DNA from 2 places in the Paenibacillus larvae subsp. larvae genome. Region 1 is predicted to be linked to the other one. Evidence: riboswitches for the same ligand, from Rfam matches in the RefSeq annotation. Region 1 holds a riboswitch; the other holds the start of a gene.

What was found. Region 1 has a riboswitch for S-adenosylmethionine ahead of BXP28_RS06530 (methionine ABC transporter ATP-binding protein). Riboswitches for the same ligand answer to the same signal wherever they lie in the genome.
Region 2: linked by a shared signal. The riboswitch ahead of metA (homoserine O-acetyltransferase MetA) and the one ahead of BXP28_RS06530 (methionine ABC transporter ATP-binding protein) in region 1 are both predicted to bind S-adenosylmethionine.

The regions. Positions count from the first base shown of each region.
Region 1 is NZ_CP019687.1:1,288,853-1,293,370, reverse strand. It holds gene BXP28_RS06545 (hypothetical protein) at 1-113, opposite strand, end outside; gene BXP28_RS22550 (hypothetical protein) at 253-414, shown strand; gene BXP28_RS06540 (MetQ/NlpA family ABC transporter substrate-binding protein) at 552-1,379, opposite strand; gene BXP28_RS06535 (methionine ABC transporter permease) at 1,448-2,107, opposite strand; gene BXP28_RS06530 (methionine ABC transporter ATP-binding protein) at 2,111-3,115, opposite strand; SAM riboswitch class I at 3,197-3,321, opposite strand; gene BXP28_RS06525 (DUF6483 family protein) at 3,505-4,215, opposite strand; gene BXP28_RS06520 (YpdA family putative bacillithiol disulfide reductase) at 4,222-4,518, opposite strand, start outside.
Region 2 is NZ_CP019687.1:3,912,569-3,917,086, reverse strand. It holds partial or broken gene BXP28_RS20360 (aminotransferase class I/II-fold pyridoxal phosphate-dependent enzyme) at 1-684, opposite strand, end outside; gene metA (homoserine O-acetyltransferase MetA) at 748-1,683, opposite strand; SAM riboswitch class I at 1,928-2,055, opposite strand; gene corA (magnesium/cobalt transporter CorA) at 2,544-3,392, shown strand; gene BXP28_RS20345 (peptidoglycan D,D-transpeptidase FtsI family protein) at 3,415-4,518, opposite strand, start outside.

The sequences.
Region 1 (4,518 bases):
ATGTCATCCATCATCTGTTCCACTTGTTCCGGATGCAAATGCTCGCTGCCAGACAGTACCTTCTTCACCCAATAATCTCTCTCAATGAAGCGATAATTACGACATGTATTCACAGCAGCAAACCTCCTTATATGAGAACGTTTGTTTGGTTTAATTATACCAAACATCTGTTCGAATTGGAAGTATTTTCAGGACAAAAAGATTCGTGTAGAGATGGAAAGGGAAAAGAATTAAAAGAAGGAGTCGCCTGGGATGGAGAAGCTGAAAATAGGTGTCATCGGTTCAGGCTCAATTTCTCAGATGTATTTGCAGTCCTATGTCAACAATGAGTATGCGGATCTTGTTACCGTCAGTGATTTGAACGGTAAGAGGGAACGGCCAAAATCCTGCCCGAAGATATCAGAATGGCCGTAGAGTTTATTAAAGGTTTCCGGTAATGATACCGGCATTCAGTTCAAGGAGCTCTTTTATAAAAAACCAATACTCCCCCTTCTCGTAAGAGAGGGGAGGTATTGGTTTTCAATCTGCTGGAGCAAGTGTTGATTGAGAATTTAGAAAGCCGGGAGGATTTGTCCCTTATATTTATCTTCGATGAATTTCTTCGCATCTTCGGAGTTCAAGGCATTAGCAAGCTTTTTAATCGCTTCTGAATCTTTGTTGTCTTCACGGGCTACAAGAATGTTAGCGTATGGAGAATCTTTATCCTCTATTAAAAGAGCATCTTTACCCGGATCCAATTTAGCCTGAAGCGCATAGTTAGTATTAATCAGAGCAAGGTCCACTTCATCTACTACACGCGGCAGCATGGCTGCTTCCATTTCTTTGAAATTCAGATTTTTCTTGTTTTCCGTAATATCTTTTACTGTGCCGCTGATGCCAACGCCGTCTTTCAGCTTAATCAGACCATTTTTCTCAAGCAGGGCAAGTGCGCGTCCCAGGTTAGTGGCGTCATTCGGAATGGCAACATTTGCGCCGTCTTTCAGTTCACTGATATTTTTAATTTTTTTGGAGTAGGCGCCAAAAGGTTCAATATGAACAGGAACAACTTTAACCAGCTTTGTCCCTTTTTGTTTATTGAAATCATCCAGATATGGTGTGTGCTGATAGAAGTTGGCATCCAATTGTTTTTCATCTAACTGGACGTTAGGCTGCACATAATCGTTGAACTCTTTCACATCCAACTCAACGCCTTCGGCTTTCAATTTGTCTTTTACAGCATTTAAAATTTCAGCATGGGGATTTGAAGTAGCCCCTACAACCAGCTTTGTGGTAGAGGAAGAACTTCCTTCTTGAGAATTGTTAGCCTCGTCTTTCTTGCCGCATGCGCTTAGACCTATGGCTAAAATGAATGTTAATGCAAGCAGAATGGCTTTTTTCATGTTGAACCCTCCTATTTTTCTTTTAATCAATGATTGAATCAATTGAAATTGATTCGGCTTCTATTTGTTTACTTGCGGCTGAAGCGAAGAACTAATCGGTCTCCGATCATCTGCAAAATTTGAACCAGAATTAACAAGATGACGATCGTGACAAGCATGACGGCCGTATCAAAGCGCTGGTAGCCGTATCTGATTGCCAGGTCCCCAAGTCCTCCGCCACCGATTAATCCGGCCATAGCGGTGTAGGAAACAAGCGAGACAGTAGTTATGGTGATGCCTGCAATAAGTCCTGATAAAGATTCGGGCAGAAGCACCCGGAAAATAATCTGACGGTAGGATGCTCCCATCGATTGGGCGGCTTCGATTACTCCCCGGTCTACTTCACGCAGTGAGGTCTCGACCAGACGGGCGAAGAAAGGAGCCGCAGCAACAACTAGCGGAGGAATGGTTCCTTGTACGTCGATTGATTTTCCAACCAGTATTTTGGTCAAAGGGATCATGGCGATCATTAAGATGACAAAAGGAACCGAACGCAAAATATTGACAACGACCGAAAGAATCGAATAGATGAAACGGTTTTGCAGGAAGTTGCCCTTCGACGTAATATAAAGGAGTATTCCTAACGGGAGTCCGATGATGAATGTGAACAGGATGGATATTCCCAGCATAGTCATCGTCTGTACCGTAGCTTTACTTATCTCATCCCATTGAATATGGCTGAAATCCATTTCTTATAGCACCTCCACTTCCAGGCCACGGTCGCGCAAAGTGTGAATAGTAGCTTCACGGGCCTCCAGGCTTCCATCCAGGCGGACAAACAATTGGCCATAGGGTGTATCTTTCATTTTGGAGATTGTACCATGCAAAATTGAGAATGCAGCCCCGGATTGCTGAACGGCATCTGACAGGATCGGGGCATAAGTGGATTCTCCAAGAAAGTTAATCTTGATAAATGCGGATAATTCCAAATTCGCCTCTTCCCGGTGAAAGTCAACCGGATCGGAGATTTGCTCAATAAATTGTTTGGTAACGGGATGCTGCGGTTTCAGGAACACTTCCACAACAGCCCCCTGCTCAACGAGACGCCCGTCATGAATAACAGCAACACGGTCGCAGATTGAACGGATTACGTGCATTTCATGAGTAATCAGGACGATGGTTAAATGCAGTTTCTTGTTGATATCCAGCAGCAAATTCAAAATCGAATTCGTAGTTTGCGGGTCCAGGGCAGAGGTAGCTTCGTCACAAAGAAGCACCTTTGGATCGTTGGCAAGAGCTCTGGCAATCCCCACACGCTGCTTTTGGCCACCGGACAGTTGGGACGGATACTTGTTTCCTTGTCCTGTAAGCCCGACCAGATCAAGCAATTCGTTCACTTTTTTCTGAATGACTGTTTTGGGTGTTTTGGCCAGCTTAAGGGGAAATGCTATATTATCGGCAACCGTAGCGGAAGAAAGCAGATTGAAATGCTGAAAGATCATTCCGATTTTTCTGCGCTCCTGCTGAAGCTTGGCTGTTGGAAGCTCGATTAGGTCAACGCCGTCTACGATAACCTTGCCTGAAGAGGGCTTTTCCAATAAATTAATGGTGCGCACCAGGGTACTTTTACCGGCACCCGAATGGCCGATAATCCCGAATATTTCTCCCCGGTTTACTTCCATATCTATACCATGAAGGGCATGCGTCATGTTTTTCCCGTTCTGATATGTTTTAACAATTTGGTTCAGTTTGATCATGCTTATCACCTGCTTCTTGGGGTAAAAATAAAGCCCTTTTTGTGCAGAGACAAAAAGGGCTGTGTGAACGATAGACCACTTTTCTCATCTGCCAGAACATCCGGTTCTGAAGGAATTGGCACCATGACATTCAAGCGGTTATAACCAGCCTTGAATCGGTTGCCGGGCTTCATCGGGCCTTGTCCCTCCGCCTCTCTTGATAAGAATAGGTATGAAATTAAAAAGCTATTCATTTCTTTCAATGCCGCTTGGCATGATTGGAGTATACCCCATTGTGTTAAGCTCGTCAATCCCTTTTTCAAAAAAACCGATTAATTTAGTGGGGATTTATATTTCCGGAATTGCGTGAAAACGCATACATAGTAAAACGAAGAAATGACGCCGGGAACTCAGGTTCCTGGCGTTTCCTCTTCAGATAAGGGTGCAGAGGTCTCCGGAGGGGTGGAATGCCGTTCCTTCCATGTTTGCAACCCGTCTTTGACTTCTTCAATGGGCAAACCGCCGGATTCAAGAAGTTCCTCAGGCAATCCAAGCAGTCTCTCGTAAAAATGAAAACCTAATTGGCCGGTATCTTTCTCTCCGGCTTCAAGCAAATCATATAGGGCATTTTCGGCGAGGTCGTAATGCCCTAAGTCTACATAGTATTTATGTAAAAGAAGCAAAGTAGGGGAAGGAAGCCGGAATGACCTTAATCTGCTGACAAGCTCTTGTACAGCAGAAGGATAATCTATGACTTTCGGATCTGCCCCCAGTTCATGGGATTTAAGCAGCAAATACAAGGATTTCATCCGGCTGCTAAGGCCTTCCTTCCCGTTTCCCAGTTCCTCCAGAATATCCCCGCGTTCTTTCAATATGATACCGGCAGCCGCGAGGCGGTCCGGTTCAATCGAACCTCCTGTGCTGATCATTTGGATCATATTGTCCTCGGGTAGAGAACTGAGCAGTCTGGCCCCCGGCATATGAAGCCCGGAAAGAAGCTCTTCAAGGTTTTGCAGCGCTTCCTGCTGCTTGCGTTCTTTTCTCAGTTTGGCGATAACAGTTCCGATCATTTGCGACATTTCTTCAATCATTCGCACCAAATAATCTTTTCGCTGGAACATAAAAATTCAACCGTCTCCTCCCGACAAATGATTTACAATGTATTTGCCGTGCAGTCTTCCGGTTTCGATAAAAACTTCATTGGCATTTTTACCGGAAGCGATGACACCTGCAATATAAAGCCCCTTTACATTCGTTTCCATTGTCTGCGGGTTATATACAGGGATAAATCCTTCTTCATCCAGATCTACACCGGCTTCGGCCAGCATGGTTCGATCAGGTCTGAAACCCGTTAGGGCCAGGACAAAATCGTTGGCAATCTGTACTTCTCCTTGAGGAGAACGGACGATAACTGTAGCTTCTTC
Region 2 (4,518 bases), 1.7 Mb from region 1:
CTCCGATGGAGTTATGTAAGAAGAACATCTCCTCAGACAGTTTTTTCCCTTTGGTTACGATAAGTCCTGCCAAGACGTCATTATGCCCCCCAAATATTTGGTGGCACTATGGATCGCAATATCAGCCCCGAGCTCCAACGGCCGCTGAAAAAAAGGCGTAAGCAGGGTATTGTCTACAATGGTCAGCAGGGACGTTTCTTTGGCCCAGGCGGATATTTTGGCTATATCGGTTATCATCATCAGCGGATTGGTTGGCGTCTCAATCAGGACGGCTTTGGTAGACCCTTCCCGGTAAGCCCGGTCCAGCGCTTGTATATCATCTGTATCCACATACGTTGCCGTTACGCCAAACCGGGTCATGATTTGTTCAAGCAAGCGGTACGTGCCTCCATATAAGTCCAACGAGACGATCAAATGGTCCCCTTGAGCAAACAATGCGAAGATGGTTTGCAGTGCGGCCATTCCGGAGGAACACGCAAAGCCTCCATCCCCTTTCTCCAATTCGGCAATTGCCTCCTCCAGCACGGCCCTTGTCGGATTTTTTGTACGGGTATAGTCGAACCCGGTGCTTTGTCCGAGCCTCGGATGGCGGTAAGCTGTGGAATGAACAACCGGAAAACTGACTGCTCCGGTTACCGGTTCTGATTGAGATCCTATTTGTGCAAGTTTACTTTCTATTTTCATGTATTCCCATCCTCTTTCGCTCCCTTGTCTGTACAAAGGAAAAGATTTATCCTTAGGCTAAAGTCAACATCGGGTTGATTGCAAAGAAAGTGTGTTCAAGTCGTATGGAGTCTCCTGGTAAACGCAATAGTTTAGCCAATTGGCAAATAGTAAGTTAGCATGCGCCCTCCATTTATTCAAAGGTTTGCGGTTCGGATCATCATCCGGATAGTAATTTTTGGGAATGGCCATATTCATCCCTTTTTGGACGTCACGGTCATATTCCCATTTAAGTGTATCCGCATCGTATTCCGAGTGTCCTGTCACAAAGATTTGTTTGGCATCCTTCGTGGCAACCAGGTAGACTCCCGCATCCGGAGATTCGGACCAGATTTCGAGTTCCTTCACTTTATCTATGTCTTCCCTGCGGACTTCAGTATGGCGGGATTGGGGGGCGTAAAATACCTCATCAAATCCCCTCACCAGCTTTTCACTTGGTTTTGTCACTATATGCGGGTAGACTCCAAAGATTTTATCCTTAAGCCCATATTTCGGAATGCCGAAATGATGGTACAATCCGGCTTGGGCTGCCCAGCAAATATGAAGCGTTGACGTTACATGTTCCACGCTCCAGTCCATAATCTGTTTCAGCTCCTGCCAGTAAGACACTTGTTCGAAGTCCAACTGTTCTACCGGTGCACCGGTGATGATCATCCCATCAAAATTCTCATGCTCTACGTTCTCAAACGTTTTGTAAAAGGTGGTCAGATGCTCCACAGATGTATTTTTGGATTGATGAGTTTTAGGGTGAAGCAGGACAAATTCCACCTGAAGCGGTGAATTGGACAGCAGTCGGAGCAATTGAGTCTCCGTAGTTTCTTTGGTGGGCATCAGGTTTAAAATAGCTATGCGCAGCGGGCGAATATCCTGATGAAACGCCTTTGATTCATCCATTACAAAAATATTCTCTCTGCCCAATACTTCCTTCGCCGGTAAATGATCCGGTACTTTAATCGGCATCACAATCACTCCTTTTACATGAATCGAATTCGAAAGCTGCTTGGGAATGGCCATTGAAGGTCCCCGGAAAGGGCGGCCTAAGATAGGGGTCCGACTTCGTTATCCCTGCAGAGACCCGATAAATTAACTGTACCTCTCCCGGGTCACAGAAGACGGGCCTATACCGGGCGAATATGCATTCTTCTATGCAAAAAGGCCCTTCTCCATAAGAGAAAGGCCTTAAACCTGTTGGGTTGGACGTCCTCTCTCATCTCTCAGAAACGTTTGTTTCCGCAAGAATTAGCACCGTGCATATCCCTGCAGGTCAACTGCATGGAAATGTCGGTTGCCGGGTATCATCGGGCCAGTCCCTCCACCTACTCTTGATAAGAGTGTAACCTTATGCAATTTTAGGATTACTTACTAAGTACTCTAATGGATTCTATACCGGAAGTCAAGCACATTCTCAATGCGAAAAGTCACGAAACTTCCCGGATTTCCATAAGCTGAGAAGAGAATAGAAACGGGATTAGTCCCAGACATTACTTCTTGAATCGTGGAAAATGTAGGTATATACTAGACAAGTATTAGACATTGTAAACGTAAAGGGGAGAACCTTAAATGGACGGGGACCGACCGAGGAGTAGACGGTTTGTTCATTTTTCCTTGCAATCATACAATTTTATATGCAAGAGGAGCAGTTGATCCGGCGGTTGCTACATATAAGGAATCTTCTTTCGGAGCTAGGCGGGTCTACTGCTTTTCCTGCCTGATCAAAGGGGTGGAAAATCATGAAAACACGCTTAGTTCAGAATGGTGTTTTTACTCTGATCGAAGATGTGAAGGAGACGCTCACTCCTCCTGAATCCGGATTTTACTAGATTGATGCCAGCGTGGAGGATCTGGAAAACCTGCAGCCTCTCTTTCATCTGCACGAGCTGGCTTTGGAGGATCTGCTGAACGAAGAGGAACAGCGTCCTAAACTTGAATTTTATGAGTCTCATTATTTTATCGTTTTTAACAGCATCCGGTTTGACGATGAGGAGATTTTCCTGAGAGCAGTTAACATTTTCTTAGGCAAACATTTCATCATCACCGTAACCCGGCAAAAAATCAATGAGCTGCGGGCAATCAAGCCTTTTCTATGGGAAGAGGAAGTCAATAGTCCGGACCATTTTTTATATCATCTTGTCGATTTAATTGTCGATAATTATATGGCGGTCGGGGACCGGATTGAAGATAAGATTGAAAAACTCGAAGAGGATATTCTCATGAAAACCAAAAAGTCGCATTTGAATGAGATTATCGGTCTGCGCGGCGAAATTCTGATGCTGAAGAAGATGCTTGTCCCCCAGCGGGATGTAGTAGGTGTACTTCACCGTAAAGAACTGCGGCTCATCAGCAACGAACTGCAAAAATATTTCGGGGATATTTATGAGAATGCCGTCAAAAGTGTGGATACGTTTGATACCTTGCGCGATCTGATGGGCAACTTGCGCGAAGCCTATCAGGCCAGCGTCGCCAACCGGGCGAATGAAATTATGAGAATCTTTACGGCTCTTACGACCATCTTCATGCCGCTTACCTTTATTACCGGGGTTTTCGGAATGAACTTTGACAATATTGCCGGGCTGCTTCATATCCCTCATATGGATGAATTTATGCTGGGATTTATGATTGTTATAGGCATTTTTATGATGATTTTGTTCAAAAAGAAAGAGTGGCTTTGAAGGCCACTCTTTCTTTTTTATATTACTCTTTTGCAGGCTGGCTGAGTCCGCCCACATTCTTGTCATACGACTCGTAAATTTTGGCTGCTATCGGTGCGGCGCTCCAGCTTCCGTATCCGCCTTCGGGTACCACAACGGCTACCGCCAGCTTCGGATTATTGCGCGGAGCAAAGGAAATGAATACCCCGTTATCAACAGTTTTGCCGCCATATTGTTCGGTAGAAGTACCCGTTTTACGGGCCACATCATAAGGCAGCGTATCTATACTGGTGCCTTGAGCATTGATATAAGCATTACTTCTCATCCCGCCAATAATGGACTGCCATTCAGTTTCGGATAACGTTACATCCGGAGATCCGTCTTCTTTAGGCATCTCTTTAGGCTCAAAACCCTGAACCACATTTCCGTGTATGTCTGTTATTTTGTCTACAAACTGGGGCTGCATCCGCTTGCCTCTGCTAGCCAGGGTAGCGGCGTACTGGGCCAGCTGCAGTGTGCTGTATTTGCCTTTTTGTCCCCATGATGCACGGACAATGTTATCCATGACGCTGTCATTTTTCGTATTCAGGAACTCCGAACTTCCGGGGTATTCACTTGGAAGCCCGCTTCCCGTAAGGGTCCCCAAACCGAATTGTTTATAGTAGGAGTCTAAAACCTGTAAAGATTTATCATTCTCATTGTTTCCATATTTACGGTACATGCCCATACCGATCATTTCCGACATAAAGGTATTGGATGAATTCTTCAAGGCCATCTGGGCATTAATCGATCCCGTCGGGACCCCCGGCGCATTCCGGATCGTACGCTTGTCTTTACCAAAGGTAAATACCCCTGTGTCTTGATAAATCGTATTAGGATTAAATAACCCCTCTTTAAATCCAACGAGGACCGATAAAGGTTTGATCACGGAACCTAAATAGACGATGGAAGAAGGGTGTTTATTTAATTCATTGTCCGGATAATCCCCGTACATAGTCCGGATAGAACCGTTATTTATAAATTTTCCCACTTTATTATAATCTTCCGGTTTAATTCTTCCACCTTTCCAAACATTCGTATCGTAATCCGGATAATTAACCATAGCCACCACTTTTCCAGTGTCCACTTCTATGGCCACGACAAAAGC